2 regions of the Stenotrophomonas sp. STEN054 genome follow, and region 2 is predicted to be linked to the other one. Evidence: riboswitches for the same ligand, from Rfam matches in the RefSeq annotation. Region 2 holds a riboswitch; the other holds the start of a gene.

Region 1 (12,092 bases), on a different contig from region 2:
CAGGATGTCTCGGCGCTGATGCGCAACCAGCGCGAAGTCCGCTATCTGGCCACCCCGGCCAATGTGCTGCTGGGCCTGCCGCGTGCGCTGCGCAGCGACAACCCGGTGCAGCGCGCGCCGAAGCTGCCGATCGGCACCGATGCCAAGGCCACCCCACGCGCCCCGACCAGCAAGCCGCGGCTGCTGGTGATCGTGATGGGCGAAACCGTGCGTGCGCAGAACTGGGGCCTCAACGGTGGGCGCAATACCACCCCGGAACTGGCGCAGGCACCGGTGATCAATTTCCCGGACATGCATTCGTGCGGCACCAGCACCGAAGTCTCGCTGCCCTGCATGTACTCGCCCTGGGGCCGCCACGAGTACGATGAGAAGAAGATCCGCGCGCACCAGTCGCTGCTGCACGTGCTGAACCGCGCCGGCGTCACGCCGCTGTGGCGTGACAACCAGTCCGGCTGCAAGGGCGTCTGCGAAGGTCTTGATTTCCAGTCGCTGTCCGACGCGACCACGCCCGGCCTGTGTGCCGATGGCCGCTGCATGGATGAGATTCTGCTGCAGGACCTGGCCACGCAGGTGCGTGCCAAGCCGGGCGATCGGGTGGTGGTGCTGCACCAGCTGGGCAACCACGGCCCGGCCTACTTCGAGCGCTACCCAGCCGCCTTCGCGCGCTTCAAGCCGACCTGCGACACGCGTGACATCGGCCGCTGTTCGCGCGAGGAGATCGTCAACAGCTACGACAACGCGGTGCTCTACACCGACCACTTCCTGAGCAAGACAATCGGCACGCTTCAGGGCCTGCAGGACTACGACACGGCGATGATCTATCTGTCCGACCACGGTGAGTCGCTGGGTGAGAAGGGCCTGTTCCTGCACGGCGTACCGTATGCGATCGCCCCGGCTGAGCAGACCAGCGTGCCGATGACGATGTGGTTCTCGCCGGGCTTCGCCCGCAGCCGCGGGCTGGACCTGCAGTGCCTGCGCAAGCGTTCGGCGGCGTACACCGACCACGACAACCTGTTCCCGTCGGTGTTGGGGCTGATGCAGGTGAAGACAGCACTGTACGAACGCGACCGCGACCTCTTCGCCGGCTGCGAGAGCTGAGGGGTGGTGTGTTCTGGCAGGGCTTGCAGCCCTGCACCTGCGGTAGTGCCGGCCGCTGGCCGGCAACCTCAACAGCAAGAGCTGGCTTTCCGTGGGTTGGCGGGGTGGGTCCGGTTGAGGGGGACGGTGCAAGTACGTCCATGTAAGCTCGGTCGCCGCATCCATGCGGCTCACGCCCCCTCAACCGGACCCACCCCGCCTTCGACAGACTTCCGCGATCTGTCGGAACCTGCTGCTGATGGTGGGTGCCGACCGTTGGTCGGCACGGGGTTGGATATCGATGTCTGACAGATGTGTCGACCAACGGTCGACACCTACCAACAGCCGCGTGTCCCAGTAGATCCACGCCATGCGTGGATGATTTATTCGATATCCCACAGATGTGCCGACCAACGGTCGGCACCCACCAACAGCAGGTTCCAACAGCCGCGTGAACCTGTCGAAGGCGGGGCACTGTGGGTTTGCGGGGTGTGAGCCGCATGGGCCCGAGGCATGCCTCGGGCGGGTTGGGCAGGACGCCCAACCCCGGTCTTGCCGTGTGCGCAGGACAGCGCACACGAGCAAGCGGCGACCAAGCCCCCATGGATGGGTTTACGGCGTCCCCGCAAACCCACAGTGCCCCGCCATCCCACGGATAGGCTGCTTTTGACGTTGACGTTGCCTTGGCCTCTGCAGGTGCAGGGCGCAGCCCTGCCGAACCCCACCAACCTTCCCCACTTGCGGTAGGCACGCGCGCCCACTAGCCTTCGGCCGTCGTTCACCACCCAAGGACCGCCCGTGACTCACCGCCATCTCCTGCTGGCCTCGGCTATCGCCGCCGCCACCCTGGCCCTGGTCGCCTGCAAGAAGGAACCTTCGCCCGGCACCGAGGCCGCCACCGCCAGCGCGTCCGCCGGCGAGACCGCCGACCAGTTCGTCGCCCGCATCAACGCCGAATTCAAGGCCGCCTACCCGGAGATGACCTCGGCACAGTGGCTGTCCTCCACCTACATCAACAGCGATTCCGAACGCATCGCCGCCAAGGCCAACGAGCGCTCGCTGACCCAGCTCAACAGCTGGATCGAACAGGCCGGCAAGTTCGAAGGCCAGCCGATGAGCGAGGACAGCAAGCGCGCCATCCACCTGCTGAAGCTGATGTCCTCGATGCCGGCCCCGCGTGATCCGGCCAAGCTGGCCCAGCTGACCCAGATCGCCACCCGCATGGAAGGCAGCTACGGCGCGGGCAAGTACTGCACCGATGCCAACGATCCCAACTCCTGCCGCCAGCTCGGCGAGCTGGAACAGGTGCTGGCGCGCAGCCGCGACTACGACGCGCAGCTCGATGCGTGGCAGGGCTGGCACAGCACCACCAAGAGCATGCGTGGCGATTACCAGCAGTTCGTCAGCCTGGTCAACGAAGGCGCCAAGGGCATGGGCTTCACCGATGCCGGGCAGATGTGGCGTAGCGGCTACGACATGCCGCCGGAGCAGATCGGGCCGGAAACCGACCGCCTGTGGGAACAGGTCAAGCCGATGTACGAGCAGCTGCACTGCTATGCGCGCGGCAAGCTGGACAAGACCTACGGCAAGGACAAGGCCGAAGTGGGCAACGGCCTGATCGCCGCGCACCTGATGGGCAACATGTGGCAGCAGGACTGGTCCAACCTGTGGGACCAGCTGGAACCGTACCCGGGTGCCGGCAGCCTGGACATCACTGCGGCGCTGGAAAAGCAGTACCAGGCCAACCTGAGCGCGGCGCTGGCCAAGGCCGGCAAGGACGCCAACGTCGCCGCGCAGTACAAAGCGCAGCGCGAGGCTGAACTGCGTACCGCCAAGCAGATGACCGAACGCGCACAGGACTTCTACGTGTCGCTGGGCATGCCCTCGCTGCCGCAGTCGTACTGGGAACGCACCCAGTTCATCAAGCCCGATGATCGCGACGTGGTCTGCCACGCCAGTGCCTGGGACATGAACATGGAAGGCGACGTGCGCACCAAGATGTGCATCAAGCCGAACGAAGAGAACTTCACCACCATCTACCATGAGCTGGGCCACCTGTATTACGACCTGGCCTACAACCCGCTGCCGCCGCTGTTCCAGGGCGGTGCCAACGATGGCTTCCACGAAGCGATCGGCGACACCATCGTGCTGGCGATGACGCCCAAGTACCTGAGCTCGATCGGCCTGGTGGACGCACCGACCGAGAGCCGCGAGGCGGTCATCAACAACCAGATGCGCATGGCCCTGTCGGGCGTGTCGTTCCTGCCGTTCGGCCTGATGATCGACCGCTGGCGCTGGGGTGTGTTCGATGGTTCGATCACCCCGGACAACTACAACAAGGCGTGGTGGGACCTGAAGGCGAAGTACCAGGGCGTGGCGCCGGCCAGCACCCGCGGCGAGGAATTCTTCGATCCGGGCGCGAAGTACCACGTGCCGGGCAACACCCCGTACACCCGCTACTTCCTGGCGCGCATCCTGCAGTTCCAGTTCTACAAGGGCCTGTGCGATGCGGCCGGCTTCAAGGGCCCGCTGCATGAATGCACCTTCTACGGCAACAAGGAAGCCGGGCAGAAGTACTGGGCGATGCTGAGCAAGGGCGCCAGCCAGCCGTGGCAGGCCACGCTGAAGGAACTGACCGGCAGTGACAAGCTCGATGCCGGCCCGATGATCGAGTACTTCAGCCCGGTCAACGACTGGCTGAAGCAGCAGAACCAGGGCCAGATGTGCGGCTGGCAGGCCAGCGCGGCACCGGCGGCGAAATGAAAGAAGGGGCGGGTCCGCAAGGATCCGCCCCTTTGATTTCGCCCCCGGGCATGCCCCGGCGCTACCCACTGCGGGTCAGTTGTTCTTCTTCGCCGCCATCGCCGCGGCCAGTTCGGCCTTGTATTCCTCGAAAGTCTGGCCCTTCTCCTTGGCCTCGGCCTGCGCGGCATCGCGCAGCGCATCGGAGTACACCAGGCGCACCGGCGTGCCCTTGCGCTCGTGCAGTTCGCCGGCCTGCATGATCAGCGCCAGCACCTGCGCGGCACTCTCGCTGTGGCCGGCGATGCGGCCATCCATGCCCAGCACCCATTCGCCATCGCGGCGCACGACGCCGGCCAGCAGCGTGCGCTGCGCATCGCGCAGTTCGGCATGCGGCTCGACAGGCGAGCCCACCGGCGAGGCCTGCGCGGCGGCCTTGCTGGCAGCCTTTTCTTCCTGGCGGCGGCGCTGGTCGCGGCGGGTCTTGGAGGTGGTGGACATGGGGGCGATACCGCTACGAGGGGGCGCAAGGATAACGCACCCCGGCCACGACGCCGTTTCACGGGCGCGTCGATCACTGGCCCGCGCTGCTCAATGGCCCGTGGCCACTGCCTGCACTGCGCGCTCGCGGCGGTGTTCCCAATACCAGAATACGAAGCCGCCGGCGAAGAAGGCGGCCTGGCCCAGGGCCAGGTGCAGCGGGCTGCCGCTCAGCAGCGGCGACACCACGCCGGCCACCACGGTGCTGATCATCAGCTGGATGAACGCCTGCAGCGAGGACGCCAGGCCGCGCTGGTGCGGGTACATGTCGAGCACGGCCAGCGCCAGGATCGGGAAGATCAGCGCCATGCCCATGCCGCCCAGGAAGATCGGCAGCACCGCCCACGGCAGGGCGAACTGCGGCGCCAGGGTCACGTAGCCCACGTTGAGCAGCACCGACAGCGCGCACAGGCTGAAGCCGATGCCGATCTGGCGGGTGGGCGTGGTGCGCCCGGCCATGCGCCCGGACAGGAACGAACCGGTGGTCATGCCGCCGATAGTGGGAATGAACAACCAGGCGAAGCCACCTTCGCCCAGGTGCAGGTGCTGCATCACAAACACTGGTGCCGAGGCGATGTACAGGAAGATGCCGCCGAAGTTGATGCTGCCGGCCAGGGCCAGGCGCAGGAAACGCGGGTTGAAGCCGATGCGCACGTAGTCACGCAGCAGGCCACGTGGCGACAGCGGCACGCGAGCGGCCACCGGGTGGGTTTCCGGCATGAAGCGTGCGGTGCAGACCAGCAGCAGCAGCGAGAACACCACCAGGAACCAGAAGATCAGCGGCCAGCCGGCGCCACTGAGCAGGATCCAGCCACCGATGATCGGCGCGATGGCCGGAGCGATGCCGAACAGCATCGACACCTGGCTCATCAGCCGCTGCGCATCGTGGCCGTGGTACAGATCGCGGATGACCGCGCGGCCGACGATCATGCCGACGCCGGCCGACAGGCCCTGCAGCGCGCGGAACACCAGCAGCGTGCTCAGGTCGGTGGACAGCGCGCAGCCGACCGAGGCACCGATGAACACCACCAGGCCGCCGAGGATCACCCGCTTGCGGCCCCAGGCATCGGACAGCGGCCCGTGCGCCAGGCTCATCAGCGCATAGAACAGCAGGTACACGCTGATGGTCTGCTGCACGGCCACTTCGTCCACCGCCAGGCGCTGGGCCAGCTGCGGGAAGGCCGGGAAGATGGTGTCGATCGAGAACGGGCCGAACATGGCCAGGCCTGCGAGCAGCAGGGCCATGCGTCGGGTGGAGGGGGCAACAGCGGGGGTCATCGGCAAAGCGTCCGGCTGGGCCATGCGTGGCACGCACGGCGGGCGCCGATCCCCTGCAGCAGGGACGGCGCCAGATGAATACGAGAGTGCGGCCATGATAGGCCGGGATTGCGGCCGATGCCATCGACCGCTGCACGAAACGCACGGCCGGGCCATCGGCCATTCAGGCCCGCAGGCCCCCTGCCCCCGCTCCGGGCCGTGTTCAGCCGCGGCAACCAGCTATAATCGGCGGGCAACATGGTGGGAGAAGCGGAACACCGCTGCCGAAGGCGCAACGCCCGTAATCGCTCAGGCCCGATACCACCCGTAACAGAACTCTGGAGAGACCGGTTCGATCCGGCGCCGAAGGGGCACGAAGCTGCGGCCAGCCGCGCTTTTAAACTCTCAGGCAAAAGGACAGAGGGGCGCCCCGCAGACCGCCAGCCGGCGGCTTGTGCCCGTGCGTGTGCCCTTTCCTGACGGATCCTTCGCCATGTCCCAGAACACCCCCTCCCTGCGTGAGCTTGAGCATCATTCCGCGTTCGTCGAGCGCCACATCGGCCCCAACGACGCCGAGATCGCGCAGATGCTCGACGTCGTCGGCCACGCCACGCTGGATGCGATGACCGATGCCATCGTGCCGGCCAGGATCAAGTCGCCCGCACCGCTGGCACTGCCGGAATCGATGACCGAAGTGCAGGCGCTGGCGAAGATCCGCGCGATCGCCGACAAGAACACCGTCCTGCGCAGCTTCATCGGCCAGGGCTACTACGGTACCCACACGCCGAACGTGATCCTGCGCAACATCCTGGAAAACCCGGCCTGGTACACCGCCTACACCCCGTACCAGGCGGAAATCTCGCAGGGCCGCATGGAAGCGCTGATCAACTTCCAGACGCTGTGTGCCGACCTGACCGGCATGGAGATCGCCAACGCCTCGCTGCTGGACGAAGCCACCGCCGCCGCTGAAGCGATGACCCTGGCCAAGCGTTCGGCCAAGTCGAAGTCGGACACCTTCTTCGTGCACGATGCCGTGCACCCGCAGACGCTGGAACTGCTGCGCACCCGCGCCGAGCCGATGGGCATCGTGCTGCGCGTGGGCACCCCGGCCGAAGCAATGGAAGCGGAGGCCTTCGGCCTGCTGCTGCAGTACCCGGACACCTTCGGCCAGGTCGGCGACTACAAGGCGCTGGTCGATGCCGTGCACGCGCGCGGCGGCCTGGTGGCCGTGGCCACCGACCTGCTGGCGCTGACCCTGCTGGCCGCCCCCGGCGAATGGGGCGCGGACATCGTGGTCGGCAACAGCCAGCGTTTCGGCGTGCCGTTCGGTTTCGGCGGCCCGCACGCTGCGTTCATGGCCTGCCGTGATGCCTACAAGCGTTCGATGCCGGGCCGCCTGATCGGTGTCTCCATCGATGCCGAAGGCAAGCCGGCCTACCGCCTGACCCTGCAGACCCGCGAGCAGCACATCCGCCGCGAGAAGGCGACCTCCAACATCTGCACCGCGCAGGTGCTGCTGGCGGTGATGGCCTCGATGTACGCCGTCTACCACGGCCCGGAAGGCCTGGCCCGCATCGCCCGCCGTACCCACCGCCTGGCTTCGATCCTGGCCGCGTCGCTGCGCAGCGCCGGCGTGCAGGTCGGTAGCGACTTCTTCGACACCCTGCACATCACCGGCGTGCACGCCGCTGAGATCCACGCCAAGGCCCGCGCCGCCGGTTACAACCTGCGCGCGATCGACAGCGACTCGGTCGGCATCAGCCTGGACGAGACCGCGACCCGCGCCGACATCGTCGCCCTGGCCGCCGTGTTCGGTGCGCAGGCCGATGTGGATGCGCTGGATGCCAGCACCGCCGACGAACTGCCGCCTGCCCTGCTGCGCCAGTCCGCGTTCCTGACCCACCCGGTGTTCAACACCCACCACAGCGAGCACGAGTTGCTGCGCTACCTGCGTTCGCTGGCCGACAAGGACCTGGCGATGGACCGCACGATGATCCCGCTGGGCTCGTGCACCATGAAGCTCAACGCCACCGCCGAGATGATCCCGGTGACCTGGCCGGAGTTCTCGCAGATCCATCCGCTGGTGCCGGCCGACCAGGCGCTGGGCTACAAGGAACTGATCGAGACGCTGGAAGCGATGCTGGTCGAATGCACCGGCTACGACGCGGTCAGCCTGCAGCCGAACTCCGGTGCGCAGGGTGAGTACGCCGGCCTGCTGGCGATCCGCGCCTACCACCGCTCGCGCGGTGAGGACCACCGTGACATCTGCCTGATTCCGGATTCGGCGCACGGCACCAACCCGGCTTCGGCACAGATGTGCGGCATGAAGGTCGTGGTGACCAAGACCGATGCCAACGGCAACGTCGATGTCGAAGACATCCGCGTCAACGCCGAGAAGTACAGCGACCGCCTGGCCGCGATCATGATCACCTACCCGTCCACGCACGGCGTGTTCGAGGAGGAAGTGGCCGAGATCTGCGAGATCATCCACCAGCATGGCGGCCAGGTGTATACCGACGGCGCCAACATGAACGCGCTGGTCGGCGTGGCCAAGCCGGGCAAGTGGGGTTCGGACGTTTCCCACCTGAACCTGCACAAGACCTTCTGCATCCCGCACGGCGGCGGCGGACCGGGCGTCGGCCCGTGCGCGGTGAAGGAACACCTGGCTCCGTTCCTGCCGGGCAAGCTGGGTGACAACGGCCCGGTCGGCATGGTCAGCGCGGCCAGCTTCGGCAGCGCCTCGATCCTGCCGATCAGCTGGATGTACATCGCCATGATGGGCAGCGAAGGTCTGCGCAAGGCCACCCAGGTGGCCCAGCTCAACGCCAACTACATCGCCAGGCGCCTGGCTCCGCACTTCAAGACCCTGTACACCGGCCGCAACGGCCTGGTGGCGCACGAGTGCATCCTCGACGTGCGTCCGCTGGAGAAGACCAGCGGCATCGGTGCCGAGGACGTGGCCAAGCGCCTGATCGACTTCGGCTTCCATGCTCCGACCTTGAGCTTCCCGGTCGCCGGCACGCTGATGGTCGAGCCGACCGAGAGCGAATCGCTGCACGAGCTGGACCGCTTCATCGACGCGATGATCCAGATCCGCGAGGAAATCCGCGCGATCGAAGACGGCCGTCTGGACCGCGAGGACAACCCGCTGAAGAACGCCCCGCATACCGCGACGGCGGTGACGGCCAGCGAGTGGACCCACGCCTACCCGCGCGAGCTGGCGGCCTTCCCGCTGCCCAGCCTGAAGCTGCAGAAGTATTGGCCGCCGGTGGCCCGCGTCGACAACGTGTACGGCGACAAGAACGTGATGTGCGCCTGCATCCCGGTCGATGCCTACAAGGACGACGAAGTCGAGGCGTAAGCCGTTGCTGCAACGGTTATCAAAACGGCCCGCGCAAGCGGGCCGTTTTCGTTTCCATCAACGCATGGCGTGGCTCTACGACCTGCCATGGCGCATCCGGGCCGTTTGCTTTCCATCAACGCGTGGCGCACTCTCCACTAGATCCACGCCATGCGTGGACGCTTTGCCGTCACGGGTCCGGCATCTGCCCCAGGCTCAACTGCCACGACACGCCGTAGCGGTCCTGCACCCAGCCGTAGCGGTTGCCGAAATCGTAGTCACCCACCGGCATCAGCCAGTGCCCGCCCTCGCCCAGCACGCGTGCCGCGCGCTCGAACTGCTCGCTGCCGGCGCATTCGACAAACAGCGAGATCGACGGACTGAAGGTGAAGTCGTGCACGTCCAGGCTGTCGAAGCACAGGTAGTGCGTGCCCCCCAGCAGGAAGATGGCCTGGCGCACCTGGCCGGGCACACCGGCGCCGGCACCTTCGGGGTGGTGTTGCAGGGACAGCAGGCGGAAATCGGCGAAGGCGTCGGCGTACAGGGCCATGGCGGCCTCGGCCTGGCCGGTGAACATCAGGAACGGGCGACTGCGCAGCATGCGGTACTCCTGTTCGACAGGCCGATGACGGCCTACACGATCAGGATGGCACGACGGATGTATGTCTTCTGTAGAGCCGAGCCATGCTCGGCTGACGGGCGCTGCCCTTGTAGAGCCGAGCCATGCTCGGCTGACGGGCGCTGCCCTTGTAGAGCCGAGCCCATGCTCGGCTGACGGGCGCTGCCCTTGTAGAGCCGAGCCCATGCTCGGCTGACGTCTGCGCAAACAGCAGCCGACCGTAGGGTCGGCTCTACAAAGCCAAAGCAACAGCAGCCGACCGTAGGGTCGGCTCTACAAAGCCAAAGCAACAGCAGCCGACCGTGGGGTCGGCTCTACAGAATCAGGCTTCGCGCAGGCGCCGGGCGATGGCGCTGCTGGCGGCGATGACGGCGGTCAGCGCCACCATCGACAGGAACTGCAGGCGCGTGTGCGCCTCGCTCAGCAGCAGGCCGAAGATCAGCGCCAGCACGGCCAGTCCCAACACGGTCAGCCACGGGAACGCAGCCATGCGGAACGGCAGGCGGGTGCCCAGGCGGTCGGCCCGGCGGCGCAGCACCAGCTGCGAGACCAGCGACAGCGTCCACACCAGCAGGCAGGTGGAGCCGACGATGTTCAGCAGCACCGGCAGCACCTTGTCCGGGAACAGCAGCTCCATGATGGTGGCGGCAAACCCGAACAGCACGCTGGCCAGCACGGCGATCACCGGCACCTGGCGCGGGTCGGTCCAGCCCAGCACGGCCGGTGCCTCGCGGCGCTGCGCCAGCGAATACATCATGCGCGAGGCACCGTAGAGGTTGGCATTGAGCGCCGACAGCAGCGCGATCACCGCGATCAGGGTGATGGCCGTGGCCGCGCCCGGAATGTTGGCGACCGCGAGCACCGCGGCAAACGGCGACTTCAGCGATTCGCTGGTCCACGGCACCACCGCGATGATCACGCTGAGCGAGCCGATGTAGAACACCAGGATGCGCCAGGCCACGGTGCGGATGGCGCGGGCGATGCTGCGCTCGGGGTCCTCGGTCTCGGCCGCGGCCACTGCAACGATCTCGGTGCCCCCAAAGGCGAACACCACCACCAGCAGGGCCGCGCCGATGCCGGCCAGGCCCTTGGGCGCGAAGCCGCCGTGCTGGGTGAAATTGCTCAACCCCGGCGAAGCCACCTGCGGCAGCCAGCCCAGCAGCAGGGCGATGCCGATGGCGATGAAGGCCAGGATCGCCGCCACCTTGAGGATCGCGAACCAAAATTCGAACTCGCCGAAATTCTTCACCCCGAGCAGGTTGATCGCAGTGAAGAACAGCATGAAGGCCAGTGCCGCCATCGGTACCGGTACCACCGGCCAGACCGTGGCCAGCAGGCCGGCCGCACCCACCGCCTCGGCGGCGATGACGATGACCAGCTGCACCCACCACAGCCAGCCCACGGTGGCACCGGCGGTGGCGCCCATGGCATCGGCCGCGTATACCGAGAACGCGCCGCTGGTCGGCTTGGCCGCCGCCATTTCGCCCAGGGCGTTCATCACGATGATCACCAGCGCGCCGGCGACGAGATAGGACACCAGCACGGCCGGGCCGGCCGCCTGCACGCCTACGCCGGAACCAAGGAACAGGCCGGCACCGATCGCGCTGCCCAGGCCCATCATGATCAGCTGGCGCGGCTTCAGCGAATGGCCGAGGCGGGAAGACGAGGCAGGCGTAACGGGGCTGGCGGGCATCGGCGGGACTGGCGGCGGCTACAGGGGCGTCACCTTACATTGTCCCCCACCCACGGGGATAGGCACAGTGCAGCAGACCGCTCAGGGCAACACGGCGTCGCCGACAGTGCCACCGACATTCTCCCCGATGCGCGCGCGATAGGCGCGCGGCGAGAAACCGGTTTCAGCCTTGAATTTGCGGGTGAACGCGCTCTGGTCGCTGAAGCCGCAGGCTTGACCGATGCAGGCGATGCTGTCGTCGCCGTGCAGCAGGTGCATGGCCATCTGGATGCGCAGCCGGGTCAGCACCTGCTGCGGGGTCATCTGGAACACCTTGCGGAAGCTGCGCTCCAGCTTGGACAGCGAGAAGCCGGTGATGTCCAGCAGGGTCTGCATGCGCACGTTCTCGGCATAGTGCGCGTTGAGGTGGGCCAGGGCGAGGCGCAGCTGCTCGTACTGGCTGCCCAGGCTGTCCTTCTGGCCCAGGTCGCGGGAGATGCCTATCAAGCCCTGGATGCTGCCGTCCACCAGCAGCGGACGCTTGCAGGTCAGGCACCAGCCTGGCTCGCGATTGGCGAACAGGTGCAGCTCCATCAGGTTCTCGATCACCTCGCCGGACAGCACGCGCGCGTCCTGGTCCACGTAGTCCGCGCTCAGGCCGGTCGGGTAGATCTCGGCGGCGGTACGGCCGATGACATCCTTGCGCGCACGCAGGCCCAGCCGTCGCAGCATGGTCTGGTTGACGTGGGTGTAGCGACCCTGCCGGTCCTTCATGAAGAACAGCACGTCCGGAATGGCGTCGAACAGGGCTTCGATGTCGGTGGGTTCGACTCGCATGGGGCAAG
Region 2 (12,092 bases):
GGCCGCCGACACCGCACGCCGCAGCATCTTCACCAGGCGCGTGTCATTGCGCAGTTCCGCGCTGTTCTTGCGCGGGCGCACTTCATCACTGGCCACCTGTTCGCCAGCAACCTGCCCGCTGGGCGCCTGCCCGGCCTCGGCCTCGACATCGGGCACGCTGGCGTGGGTCTGGCCGAGGGCTTCCAGGTAGGTGAACTTGGAGCAGGCGTTGACGAAGGGCTCGGGCGTCTTCTTCTCGCCGAAGCCATACACCTTCACGCCATCGGTCAGCAGGCGCATCACCATCGGGGTGAAGTCGGCATCGCTGGAGACGATGGCGAAACCATCCAGGTTGCGCGCGTACAGCAGGTCCATGGCATCGATGACCATGGCCATGTCCGAGGCGTTCTTGCCCTTGCTGTAGGCGAACTGCTGGATCGGGCGGATGGCGTACTCGTGCAGCACCGATTCCCAGCCCTTCAGTCGCGGGCTCTTCCAGTTGCCGTAGGCACGGCGCACGTTGGCCACGCCGTAACGGGCGACTTCGGCCAGGACTTCGTCGATCTTCGAGGCCGGCGCATTGTCGGCGTCGATCAGCAGGGCGATACGCTTTTCCGGTTCGGACATGGTTTCCTCGGTGGGCTGCAGGCTGAGCGGAGTATCACCCATGGCCACTGGCAGCCATGTGACGTGCGATGATGCAGGGCGACATCCATCCCCCTCTGGAGTACGTCGATGAGCCGCGAACCAGTCCCCCACCTGGTCATCATCGGCGGCGGTTTTGCGGGCCTCTGGGCCACCCGGGCCCTGGCCCGCGAAAAGATCAGGATCACTCTGCTCGACCGCCGCAACCACCACCTGTTCCAACCCCTGCTGTACCAGGTCGCCACCGCTGGCCTGTCCGCCCCCGACATCGCCGCGCCGCTGCGCCACATCCTCGGCCACCAGCGCAACGTGGAAGTGCGCCTGGGCGAGGTCGTCGCCATCGACAAGGCCGCCCGCCAGGTGCAGCTGGCCGACGGCAGCACCCTGGGCTACGACAGCCTGCTGCTGGCCACCGGCGCCACCCACGCCTATTTCGGCAACGACCAGTGGGCGGCCGATGCGCCGGGCCTGAAGACCCTGGACGATGCCATTGCCCTGCGCCGCAAGCTGCTGCTGGCGTTCGAGCGCGCCGAGGCCGAACCGGACCCGGCGAAGAAGGCCGCATGGCTGAGCTTCGCGGTGGTCGGCGGCGGCCCCACCGGCGTCGAACTGGCCGGCACCCTGGCCGAGATCGCCCGCCACACCCTGCGCAACGAGTTCCGCCACATCGATCCGGCCAGCGCCAAGGTGCGCCTGGTCGAGGCGGGCCCGCGCGTGCTGTCCTCGTTTCCCGAGGTGCTTTCGCTGAAGGCACGCCGGCAGCTGGAAAAGCTGGGCGTGGAAGTACTGACCGGCACCCCGGTGAGCGACATCGACAGCCTCGGCTTCAAACTGGGCGAACAGTTCGTGCCCGCACGCACCGTGGTCTGGGCCGCCGGCGTGGCCGCCTCGCCGCTGGCGCGCACGCTGGACGTACCGCTGGACCGCGCCGGCCGCGTGCAGGTGCAGCCCGACCTGACCCTGTCCGGGCACCCCGAACTGTTCGTGGCTGGTGACCTGGCCGCGGTGAACCAGGCCAACGGCAAGCCGGTGCCCGGCGTGGCGCCCGCCGCCAAGCAGATGGGCAAGTACGTGGCCGATGTCATCCGCGCGCGCCTGCATGGCAAGCCGACACCGGGGGCGTTCAAGTACGCCGACTACGGCAACCTGGCCACCATCGGCCGCATGGCCGCCATCGTGCACCTGGGCCGGCTGCAGCTGTCAGGCGTGCTGGCCTGGTGGTTCTGGCTGGCCGCGCACGTGTTCTTCCTGATCGGCTTCCGCAACCGCGTGGTGGTGCTGCTGAACTGGGCGGTGGCGTACTGGAGCTACCAGCGCAGCGCGCGCATCATTTTTGGTGATGACCAGGAAGATCGCCGGCCGAAGTGATGGCCCCTCGAACACCGCCACAGTAGATCCACGCCATGCGTGGATGAATGCCTGCGCGGGGCACATGGAAAGCATCCACGCGTGGCGTGGATCTACCGGTTCATCGGCCAAGGCCCAGGCGCCCGTCAGGCGTATCGCCAACCACCGCGCGCGTTGCCAGCTCCGGGTGCAGGGACCGTGCGACGCGCTTGCAGCCGAGCATGGGCTCGGCGTTACAGGACGGCCTCGACCGGGGCCTGCAGCCAGGCGAGCTTGCGTTCGCGCGGCTGCTGCTTGAGCTGCCATTCGGCGCGGGAGGCGGCCGAGCGGTCCGGGTATTCGCGCACGGCAAGGATGCGCAGCGGCGGCCGGGCCCGGGTGTAACGGGCGCCCTTGCCGGCCAGGTGGGCAGCGAAACGAGCCGCCACGTCGGTGCTGATGCCGGCGTAATAGGTGCCGTCCCGGCATTCGAGCAGATACAGGAACCACGGGGCGGAAGGACGGGCCATGGGGGGATTATGGCTTGCTGCACTGCAGCGGATATACTGGCGTCCGAATGCAGGAGAGAGGCGCCGCGCTGGCGCCCGCCGAAGGCGCAGGCTCCCATGATCGCTCAGGCCGGTGGGCTGGAATCCCACCAACCATGCATTCGACTCGCCGAGCTGGAGAGAGGTCACCGGGCTCGCCCGGCACGATCCGCCGAAGGGGCACGCGGTTCATCCCGCTGAACTCTCAGGCAAAAGGACAGCGGGAGCGGCACCGGTCATCGTCATCCCGTCATTGCGCAGGCAGTGGCGGTATACGCGCATGGCCGGCCCCACCGCGCCCGGAGCCTGTCCCATGCTGCTGTCCATCATCTATCTCGTTGCCATTTCCGCCGAAGCCATGACCGGCGCGCTGTCCGCCGGCCGCCGCCGCATGGACCTGTTCGGCGTGGTCATGATCGCCTGCGTCACCGCCCTCGGCGGTGGTTCGCTGCGCGACATCCTGCTCGGCCACTACCCGCTGGGCTGGGTAAAGCACCCCGAGTACCTGGGCTTCACCGTGTGCGCGGCGCTGATCGCCACCTGGGTGGCGCGCTGGATGCACCATTTCCGCCGCACCTTCCTGGTGCTCGATGGCCTGGGCCTGATCGCCTTCACCCTGATCGGCTGCTCGATCGCACGCGAGGCAGGCCATGCGATGCCAATCGTGCTGATCGCCGGCATGCTCACCGGTGCCTTCGGCGGCGTGCTGCGCGACATCCTCTGCAACGAGGTGCCGCTGATCTTCCAGAAGGAGCTGTACGCGATCATCTCGCTGCTGACCGGCGCGGTGTATCTGCTGCTGCTGCGCTGGGGCGTGGCCGATGCCACGGCGATCCTGTGCTGCCTGGGGGGTGGCTTCGCGCTGCGCCTGCTGGCGATCCATTACCGCTGGGAAATGCCCAAGTTCGTGTACCACGACGAAGTGCATTGACTGCGTCCGCCGGGCGTGGCCCGGTGCTGCCGATGACCATGCGCTGTTCGTAGCGTCGAGCTTGTACACGCATGGCGTGGATCTACTGCGTCAGTAAAGTATGACTCGACCCTGCAAAAAAACGGTATCCCCCCCCCGGCGATGTACCTGGCGCTGTCGCACTTACGCAGCGCCAGGCGCATCGCCGGTGCGGACGGGTCAGCCTCCAACTCCGACCGACCCTGATCGCGGCCGCACCCCCGCAGGCGCTGGCCGCCATCCACACACGTGCCGCACTCAGGCGGCTTCGGACACCTTTACGTCACGGCGGGCGCGCACGGCAGCGGCCAGGCGCTCCAGCACCTGCACGGTGGTGTCCCAATCAATGCAGCCATCGGTGATGCTCTGGCCGTAGACCAGCGGCTGGCCTTCGACGAGTTCCTGCCGGCCACCGACCAGATGGCTTTCCACCATCACCCCGACGATGCGCTGTTCGCCGTCTTCCAGCTGGGTGGCGATGTCCTCGATCACCTTCGGCTGGTTTTCGGGGTTCTTGAGGCTGTTGGCGTGGCTGGCATCGATCATCAGGCGCGTCGGCAGCTTGGCCTTGGCCAGTGCCTGGCAGGCCTCGCCGACGCTGGCTGCGTCGTAGTTCGGTTGCTTGCCGCCACGCAGGATCACATGGCAATCCGGATTGCCGGTGGTCGACACGATGGCGGTGCCGCCCTGCTTGGTCACCGACAGGAAGTGGTGCGCGTTGGACGCCGCACCCACTGCATCGGCCGCGATCCTGACGTTGCCGTCGGTGCCGTTCTTGAAGCCGACCGGGCAGGAAAGGCCCGACGCCAGTTCGCGGTGCACCTGGCTTTCGGTGGTGCGCGCGCCAATGGCGCCCCAGGCGACCAGATCGGCGATGTACTGCGGCGAGATCACATCAAGGAACTCGACGCCGGCCGGCAGGCCCAGCTTGTTGATGTCGCGCAGCAGGCCGCGGGCGATGCGCAGGCCCTTGTCGATCTTGAAGCTGCCATCCAGATCCGGGTCGTTGATCAGGCCCTTCCAGCCCACCGTGGTGCGCGGCTTTTCGAAGTACACGCGCATGACGATCTCCAGTTCGCCGGCCAGCGCATCGCGCAGGGGCTTCAGGCGCTGGGCGTATTCGATGGCCGCGTGCGGGTCGTGGATCGAGCACGGGCCCACCACCACGGCCAAGCGGTCGTCACGGCCGTGCAGGATCTCATGCAGGGCCGCGCGCGAGGCACTGACGGTGTCGGAGGCTTCATCGTCGCAGGGCAGGATCGCCAGCAGCTGGGCGGGCGGTGTCAGCGGTTCAATGGTGCGGATACGCAGGTCGTCGGTGTGCGGGGGCATTGCGGGGGTTCTCCGGAACGTTGGGGGTCCCCAGCGTGGCGACATGAAAAAAGCCGCCAGGTTCGCTGGCGGCTTTCGGGAATGCGTCTGAAGGTTTCTTCAGGGTGAGCGCAGTCCTTCCTCCGCCGTGGGCTTCGGAAAGTAATACCAATAAAAGTTGGCGTGGACGGCGTTCATGGGGTGTATTGATAGCACAGCTTTTGCGCAGTGCAAAATGTTTCATCGGCAACTGCGGGAGCGGTTCAGGCGAGGCGCGCCTCAGCGCTTGCCGTGCACTTCCACATCCAGCAGCAGGCCTTCGTGGATGTCCACCCAGCGCTCCACGACGCGGTCCAGTTCCTTCTGCGCCTCATCGAGCTGCTCGGGGTTGAGCAGTGAGCGGGCGGTGTAGAGATCGGACACCAGCTGCCGCAGGGTCGATTCCAGGATGGCCACCGACGGCCCGTCCAGCCCGGGCAACTGCAGAGCTGGGCTGTCGCCAAGGGTTCCGTACAGCGTGACCTGGAGCTTGCTCTGCATGATCGACTTCCCTGCGGGTGGACATGGGCAGTCGTCATGTTTACCGCGTATTGGTGACAGGCGCATGTGCCGTGGCGTGATTGCCACTGCTGCTGGACGGCTTGAGCTGCAGAACGCGCCTGCCTGCGAGTTCAGTCCAGGCAGACGTTGCGCGCACACGGGTCGATCGCTATGGTCGAGCACGACTGCGCAGACAGCAGAAAATTTGTCGGCGCCGCTGCGAAACTCGCGAGGAGTACATGAAGGGAAAATGCTGACGATTGGATTGTTCGTTTGAGTACGGAAATCCGTCAGTGTGGCCGTCCTTCCTGTGCAGTCGATCCCGTTGCTCCCTGGGCCCGTGCCACGTTGATCCCGGTGGCACGCGCTTCTTACAAGCTTCTTCGCCCCGCCGTTTCTACCCTGCCGGGTTTCCACCCGGGGACCGCCCGCTACCCGATCTACGAATAAGCTGTCGCGATTGAACCGATCGACATTGTGCTGCGTGATGCATCCGGGACTTCTTCCCCGCGAAGTTCAACGCCAGAAGAATGCGGGTGAAACAACGGATTTCATGGCCTCTGGCGTATGCAATACTGCGCCGCGTTTTCATGGCTGTCGCGGATTCCCTTGGTGCTGCGCGCAGGCGTTTGCCGGCCGGCGTCGCTTCGTGCGGCGCCGGCTGGCAATCCGTCCGCGTTCCATGGCGGGCGGTGCGTGGGGGCGCTTGCGCCCGCCGGTATCAGCATCTCCCGGTCTTTGCCGCCACGTACCGTCCGCCACCTATTCCGGTGGCGCTGCCGTCCTCTATGTACGGAGCACACGCCATGAACGCAAAGCACGTCCCCTTCCCTGGTAGCGGCCACAACGACCCGGCCAACACCGAAGACGCTGCCCCTGATCCCCACGGTTTCATCGCCAACCTGCAGCGTATCGGCGCAGGCTGCGGCAGCGATGGCCTTCCCTGGCCCGAACCGAACCTGCCGATCGGCCGACGCATCCAACTGGCCGATGCCGATTGCGCCCATGCAGGGCTGCGCGTATTGCATGAGGTGATGCTGGCCGCCGAGCGCAGCCGCCAGAACGGGGGGCCAGAACGTGATGTCGGCCCGCGCGTGATGGAGGGCCTGATGATGGCCTGCCTGGAACTGGGTGCGCACGCGGCAGAGCGGGTGCGGCCGCGGTAATCAGGCATTGGCGGAAGACTGGAGAGCCGCCGGGCGTGGCCCGGCGCTACCGGGTGGCGTGGGGGCTCATCCACGCATGGCCTGGATCTACCGGGCCTTGGGCAGCTGCAGGCGGGCGATCAGGCCGCCGCCTTCGCGCTCCAGCAGTTGCAAGGTGCCACCATGGCTGCGTGCGGCATTGGCGGCCACGGCGAGGCCGAGACCGGTGCCGCCGGTGGCACGGCTGCGCGAGGTTTCACTGCGCTGGAAAGGCTGCAGCAGGCGCTCGCGGTCTTCGGCGGGAATGCCGGGGCCACGATCCAGAATGTCCAGCTGCAGCAGTCCGTTACCCTGGGAGGTCCGCAGCTCCACCGCACCCGCGTAACGACCGGCATTGTCGATCAGGTTATCCAGCGCGCGGCGCAGCAACAGCGCATCGGCCTGCCAATGCAGAGCGGCGGGCAGTTCAGCGGCCACCGCGATGCCACGCAGTCGCGCCGCCTGCACGCAGTCGTCCAGCATCGGCGCCAGATCCATCGGCCGCAGCTGTGGCGGCTGCAGTTCGCCGCGTGCGTAATCCAGTACCTGCTCGATCATCGCGTTCATGCGTTCGATGTCGGCCACCATGCGTGCGGCCTGTGCGGGCGGCGCGAAGTCGGCACGCAGGCGCAGGCCGGTGAGCGGCGTGCGCAGATCGTGCGCCACCGCGGCCAACATGCGTGTCATCTGCTGCGCCTGTTCGCGCAGGCGGGTACGGCCCGCATCCAGGGCTACGGCAAGCATTTGCACTTCGCGTGGACCGTCGTCGGGCAGCGGCGTCTGGGCATGCAGATCGAGATGGGCGCTGGCATCGGCCAGGCGGCGCAGCGGACGGCCCAGACGCACTGCTGCCCAGGCAGCCAGCGGCGCAAGCAGCACCATGCCGCCCAGCAAGGCCAGCAGTACCTGCCGTCGCCAGGCAGCCAGATCGCTGTAAGCACTGCTGACCACCCGCCAGCGACCATCGGCCTGCTGCACGGCCAGTTCGAACGGTGGCCACGGCAGGCTGGCGAGCACCTGCTGCGCGGCTTTCAAGGCGGCCGTATCGCTGGCACTGGCCTGTTCCTCACCCGCGGCGATGACATGGATATCCGGCGGCTTGCTGTTGCCTGCCCAGACCAGCCGCACCCGCTGGGCGGGAAGATGCAGGCCATCGGCCACCAGCTGCTGCAGGCGCGCATGGTCGGCGCCTTCCGGCGCCTGCGCGCGCTCATCCAGGCGCAGTCCCACGCTGTCAGCCGTGCGCTCGCCGCGCAGCACCTGCATGGCCTGGTCCAGCCGCATCTGCGGTGCCGCCGGGCGCGGCAGCCAGCCTACCACCGCCATGCTGACGGTCGTGGCCAGCAGCAGGCTGCTGACCGCCAGCATCGCAATCCAACGCGCGGTGCTCCAGCGCAATGTGCTCCAGCGCGCGCTCACAGGCGCTGCACCGCTGCGCCGAAGCGATAGCCCTCACCGCGCAGGGTCTGCAGCAGGCCATCGCCGCCGGGGGCAGCCTGGGCCAGCTTGCGGCGCAGGCGGCTGATGGCCAGATCGACGGCGCGGTCCACGCTGTCGCTGTCATCGCCCCGGGTGAGCTGCACCAGCTGCTCTCGGTCCAGCACGCGGCCCGGGCGCTCGGCCAGCGCCTGCAGCAGGGCGAACTCACCACGACTGAGCGCTACCTCGGCGCCCTCGGGTGCCAGCAGGCGACGCTGTTCCGGCAACAGGCGCCAACCTTCGAAGCGCAGCTCCATCGGTGTCTGTGCGCGCAGCTTGTCCTGCCGGCGCAACAGCGCGCGCACGCGGGCCAGCAGCTCGCGCGGGTCGAAGGGTTTGGCCAGATAGTCATCCGCGCCCATTTCCAGCCCGATCACCCGGTCCGGGGCGCTGCCCATGGCCGACAGCATCAGGATGGGGATAGCGCGCGACTGCAGGCGACGGCACACCGACAGACCGTCTTCACCGGGCATCATCCAGTCCAGGATGATGGCATCGGGACGTTCTACCTGCAGCAGCACGTCCATGGCAGCGGCATCGGCGGCCACGCGCACGCGGTAGCCATGCAGCAGCAGGTGGTCGGCGATGGCATCGCGGATGCTGGCATCGTCATCCACGACGATGAGGGTGGCGGTAGCATTCATGCCGCCAGTATGACGGCGCTGTGTATCTGCCCGGTATCAACGCGGACAAACCGGCGATACGCGCCTGCGGCGAAATGGCCACTCTTTCCCGAGGAGTAAACCGATGCGCCTGGCCCTGTTGCCCCTGCTGCTCACGTCGCTGCCCGCAGCAGCCGAACCCGCTGCCCTGCACAGCCTGCCGATGACGATGCAGGCCAGCCACCCCACCGTGCTGGGCACGCTGGAGGGAGGCGATGAGCGATTGCATCTGGTGGTGGACAGCGCGGCCAGCGCCACGCTGCTGGATACGGCGGTCGTGCAACGCTTCCAGCTGCAGGACCCGAACGCACGCCACCACGACGCGCAGGGTGCCAGCGCGGGCGGGTTGGCGTTGCGCAGCACGCGCAGCGTGGCGATGGCGCTGGGCGGCCTGCAGCTGCAGGTAACCGCACTGCAGGCCGACCTGGCCAGCCTGTCGTCGGCAGGGGGCGCACCGTTGCACGGCATCATCGGCCAGGACATCACGGCGCGTTTCGATACCCGTTGGGATTTCGTCCATGGGCGCCTGATGCTGTGGCCCGCGCAGACGCTGCCAACCACGGCGCCGTACTGTCAGGGCAATGCCCTGCCCGATCGCGCCGGCGTGCTGAAGGGCTTCGGCTTCGTCAGCCTGCGCCTGGGCAGCGAGGGCGTGGCGGCCATCGGTGTGGTCGATACCGGTGCGGCGCAGACCATTCTCAACGATGCTGCGGCGCGAGAGTTGGGTCTGCGCACCGATGGCAGCGATACGCGCGTGCGGGCGCGCAGCAAGGGCAGCGAAGGACTGGGTGGCAAACCGACACCGACGTGGCTGTTCACCCTGCCCGCGCTGGCCAGTGCAGGCTGGCAGCACCCGGCGGTGGAAGTCCGCATCAGCGAGCTGCCGGTGTTCCGGGCGATTGGGCTGGACCAGCGCCCGGCGGTGATCCTGGGGGCGGATGTGATGCAGGGTGGCCAGGTGGACATCAGTGCAGGCGCCGAGCGGATCTGTTTGCAGCGGTAGGCGCGTGATCTACGCGACCTTGGCGGGCGGCGCAGTATAAGAACCAGACACCTGTCTCTCTGGACCCCGCATGACCCCTTCGCAAGCCGATGCCATTGCCAGCGCCGTGATGCACCCCGACCACCGGCGTGACGAGATCGCCGCGCGCCAGCAGGAGGAGATGCAGCAGCTGCAGCGCCAGCGCAGGGCGGCCGCCATCGGCCTGGTCGGCATGGCCGCAGGTGGGCTCATTGCCTACCAGCTGGGACTGCCCTGGGTGAAGGGCGTGCTGTACGGCGGCGTGCCTACATTTTGCATCGCCAAGGTGTGGTTGGATCGGCGCGCGTTGCGCGGTTGAGGCCGCGCGCGGGTTCATCCACGCATGGCGTGGATCTACCCGAGGTCATCGCGATCCAGACCCACAAAAAAACCCCGCCTTCCGGCGGGGTTTTTCATTACGTCGGGAACGCGTGGACTTAGAAGTCCATGCCGCCCATGCCACCCATGCCGCCCATGCCACCCGCGCCACCCATGGCCGGCTCGTCCTTCTTCGGAGCTTCGGCAACCATGGCTTCGGTGGTGATCATCAGGCCAGCGATCGAGGCAGCGTTCTGCAGCGCCGAACGGGTCACCTTGGTCGGGTCCAGGATGCCGAACTGCAGCATGTCGCCGAACTCGCCGGTAGCGGCGTTATAGCCGAAGCTGCCAGTGCCTTCCTTGACCTTGTTGATGATGACCGACGGTTCTTCACCGGCGTTGGCCACGATTTCGCGCAGCGGGGCTTCCATCGCACGCAGGGCGATCTGGATGCCGTGGTTCTGGTCTTCGTTGGCACCCTTCAGGCCAGCCAGCGAGGTGACCGCACGGACCAGGGCAACGCCGCCGCCCGGGACCACGCCTTCTTCAACGGCTGCACGGGTGGCGTGCAGGGCGTCGTCGACGCGATCCTTCTTTTCCTTCATTTCGATTTCGGTCGAAGCGCCGACCTTGATCACGGCAACGCCGCCGGCCAGCTTGGCCACGCGTTCCTGCAGCTTTTCGCGGTCGTAATCCGAGGAGGTGTCCTGGATCTGGGTCTTGATCTGGCCGACGCGTGCGTCGACGGCAGCCTTGTCACCCACGCCATCGATGATGGTGGTGTTTTCCTTGGAAACCTGCACCTTCTTGGCGCGGCCGAGGTCCTTGATGGTAGCCTTTTCCAGCGACAGGCCAACTTCTTCGGAGATCACGGTGCCGCCGGTCAGCACGGCCATGTCTTCCAGCATCGCCTTGCGACGGTCGCCGAAGCCCGGAGCCTTGACGGCCACGACCTTGACGATGCCACGGATGGTGTTGACGACCAGGGTAGCCAGGGCTTCGCCTTCGACTTCTTCGGCAACGATCAGCAGCGGCTTGCCGGCCTTGGCGACGCCTTCCAGCACCGGCAGCAGGTCACGGACGTTGGAGATCTTCTTGTCGTGCAGCAGGATGAACGGGTCATCCAGGTCAGCGGTCTGCGACTGCTGGTTGTTGATGAAGTACGGGGACAGGTAGCCGCGGTCGAACTGCATGCCCTTGACCACGTCCAGCTCGTTGTCCAGGCCCGAGCCTTCTTCAACGGTGATCACGCCTTCCTTGCCGACTTCCTTCATCGCGTCAGCGATGATCTGGCCGATCGACTCGTCCGAGTTGGCCGAGATGGTACCGACCTGGGCGATCGCCTTGTCGTCGGCGGTCGGCTTGGAGATGGTCTTCAGCTCGGCGACGGCGGCCACGACGGCCTTGTCGATACCACGCTTCAGGTCCATCGGGTTCATGCCGGCGGCCACGGCCTTGGCGCCTTCGCGGATCAGGGCCTGGGCCAGCACGGTGGCGGTGGTGGTGCCGTCGCCAGCGTCGTCGTTGGTGCGGGAAGCAACTTCCTTCACCATCTGCGCGCCCATGTTCTCGAACTTGTCAGCCAGTTCGATTTCCTTGGCGACGGAGACGCCGTCCTTGGTGATGGTCGGAGCGCCGAAGCTCTTTTCCAGCACGACGTTGCGGCCCTTCGGGCCCAGGGTGGCCTTGACGGCATTGGCGAGAACGTTGACGCCGCGCACCATGCGCGAACGGGCGTCTTCACCGAAACGAATATCCTTGGCAGCCATGTGCAGTTACCTCATTGGTAGCGCCGGGCCATGCCCGGCGGCTGGGTGTTGGAATCAGGGGATAAAACAGGTCGCGCCGAGGCTCAGCCGATGATGGCGAGCACGTCGTCTTCGCGCAGGACCTTGTACTCGACGCCTTCGCTCTTGTACGAGCTGCCGGCGTACTGGCCGTAGATGACCTTGTCGCCAACCTTCAGCGAGGGAGCGCGCACGGTGCCGTTGTCCAGGGCCTTGCCCGGGCCGACGGCGACGACTTCACCCTTGGTCGACTTTTCCTTGGCCGAATCCGGAATGACGATGCCACCGGCGGAGATTTCGTCAGCTTCGATCGGCTTGACCACAACGCGGTCGTGCAGCGGCT

What was found. Region 2 has a riboswitch for glycine ahead of AC1VXD_RS07100 (trimeric intracellular cation channel family protein). Riboswitches for the same ligand answer to the same signal wherever they lie in the genome.
Region 1: another riboswitch for glycine. It lies ahead of gcvP (aminomethyl-transferring glycine dehydrogenase); the one in region 2 lies ahead of AC1VXD_RS07100 (trimeric intracellular cation channel family protein).

What each region holds. Positions count from the first base shown of each region.
Region 1 covers NZ_JBXFWG010000020.1:19,841-31,932, reverse strand. Annotated here, with positions in the region: gene AC1VXD_RS10220 (phosphoethanolamine transferase) at 1-1,098, shown strand, start outside; gene AC1VXD_RS10215 (M2 family metallopeptidase) at 1,876-3,840, shown strand; gene AC1VXD_RS10210 (hypothetical protein) at 3,916-4,320, opposite strand; gene AC1VXD_RS10205 (multidrug effflux MFS transporter) at 4,411-5,637, opposite strand; glycine riboswitch at 5,945-6,047, shown strand; gene gcvP (aminomethyl-transferring glycine dehydrogenase) at 6,110-8,977, shown strand; gene AC1VXD_RS10195 (VOC family protein) at 9,147-9,557, opposite strand; gene AC1VXD_RS10190 (amino acid permease) at 9,898-11,268, opposite strand; gene AC1VXD_RS10185 (PAS domain-containing protein) at 11,350-12,084, opposite strand.
Region 2 covers NZ_JBXFWG010000013.1:5,709-17,800, reverse strand. Annotated here, with positions in the region: gene AC1VXD_RS07120 (NYN domain-containing protein) at 1-606, opposite strand, end outside; gene AC1VXD_RS07115 (NAD(P)/FAD-dependent oxidoreductase) at 715-1,992, shown strand; partial or broken gene AC1VXD_RS07110 (nuclear transport factor 2 family protein) at 2,096-2,182, opposite strand; gene AC1VXD_RS07105 (GIY-YIG nuclease family protein) at 2,205-2,480, opposite strand; glycine riboswitch at 2,521-2,610, shown strand; glycine riboswitch at 2,624-2,729, shown strand; gene AC1VXD_RS07100 (trimeric intracellular cation channel family protein) at 2,812-3,429, shown strand; gene AC1VXD_RS07095 (3-deoxy-7-phosphoheptulonate synthase) at 3,706-4,779, opposite strand; gene AC1VXD_RS07090 (hypothetical protein) at 5,038-5,298, opposite strand; gene AC1VXD_RS07085 (hypothetical protein) at 6,105-6,464, shown strand; gene AC1VXD_RS07080 (sensor histidine kinase) at 6,552-7,850, opposite strand; gene AC1VXD_RS07075 (response regulator transcription factor) at 7,898-8,605, opposite strand; gene AC1VXD_RS07070 (pepsin/retropepsin-like aspartic protease family protein) at 8,709-9,626, shown strand; gene AC1VXD_RS07065 (hypothetical protein) at 9,697-9,963, shown strand; gene groL (chaperonin GroEL) at 10,082-11,731, opposite strand; gene AC1VXD_RS07055 (co-chaperone GroES) at 11,815-12,092, opposite strand, start outside.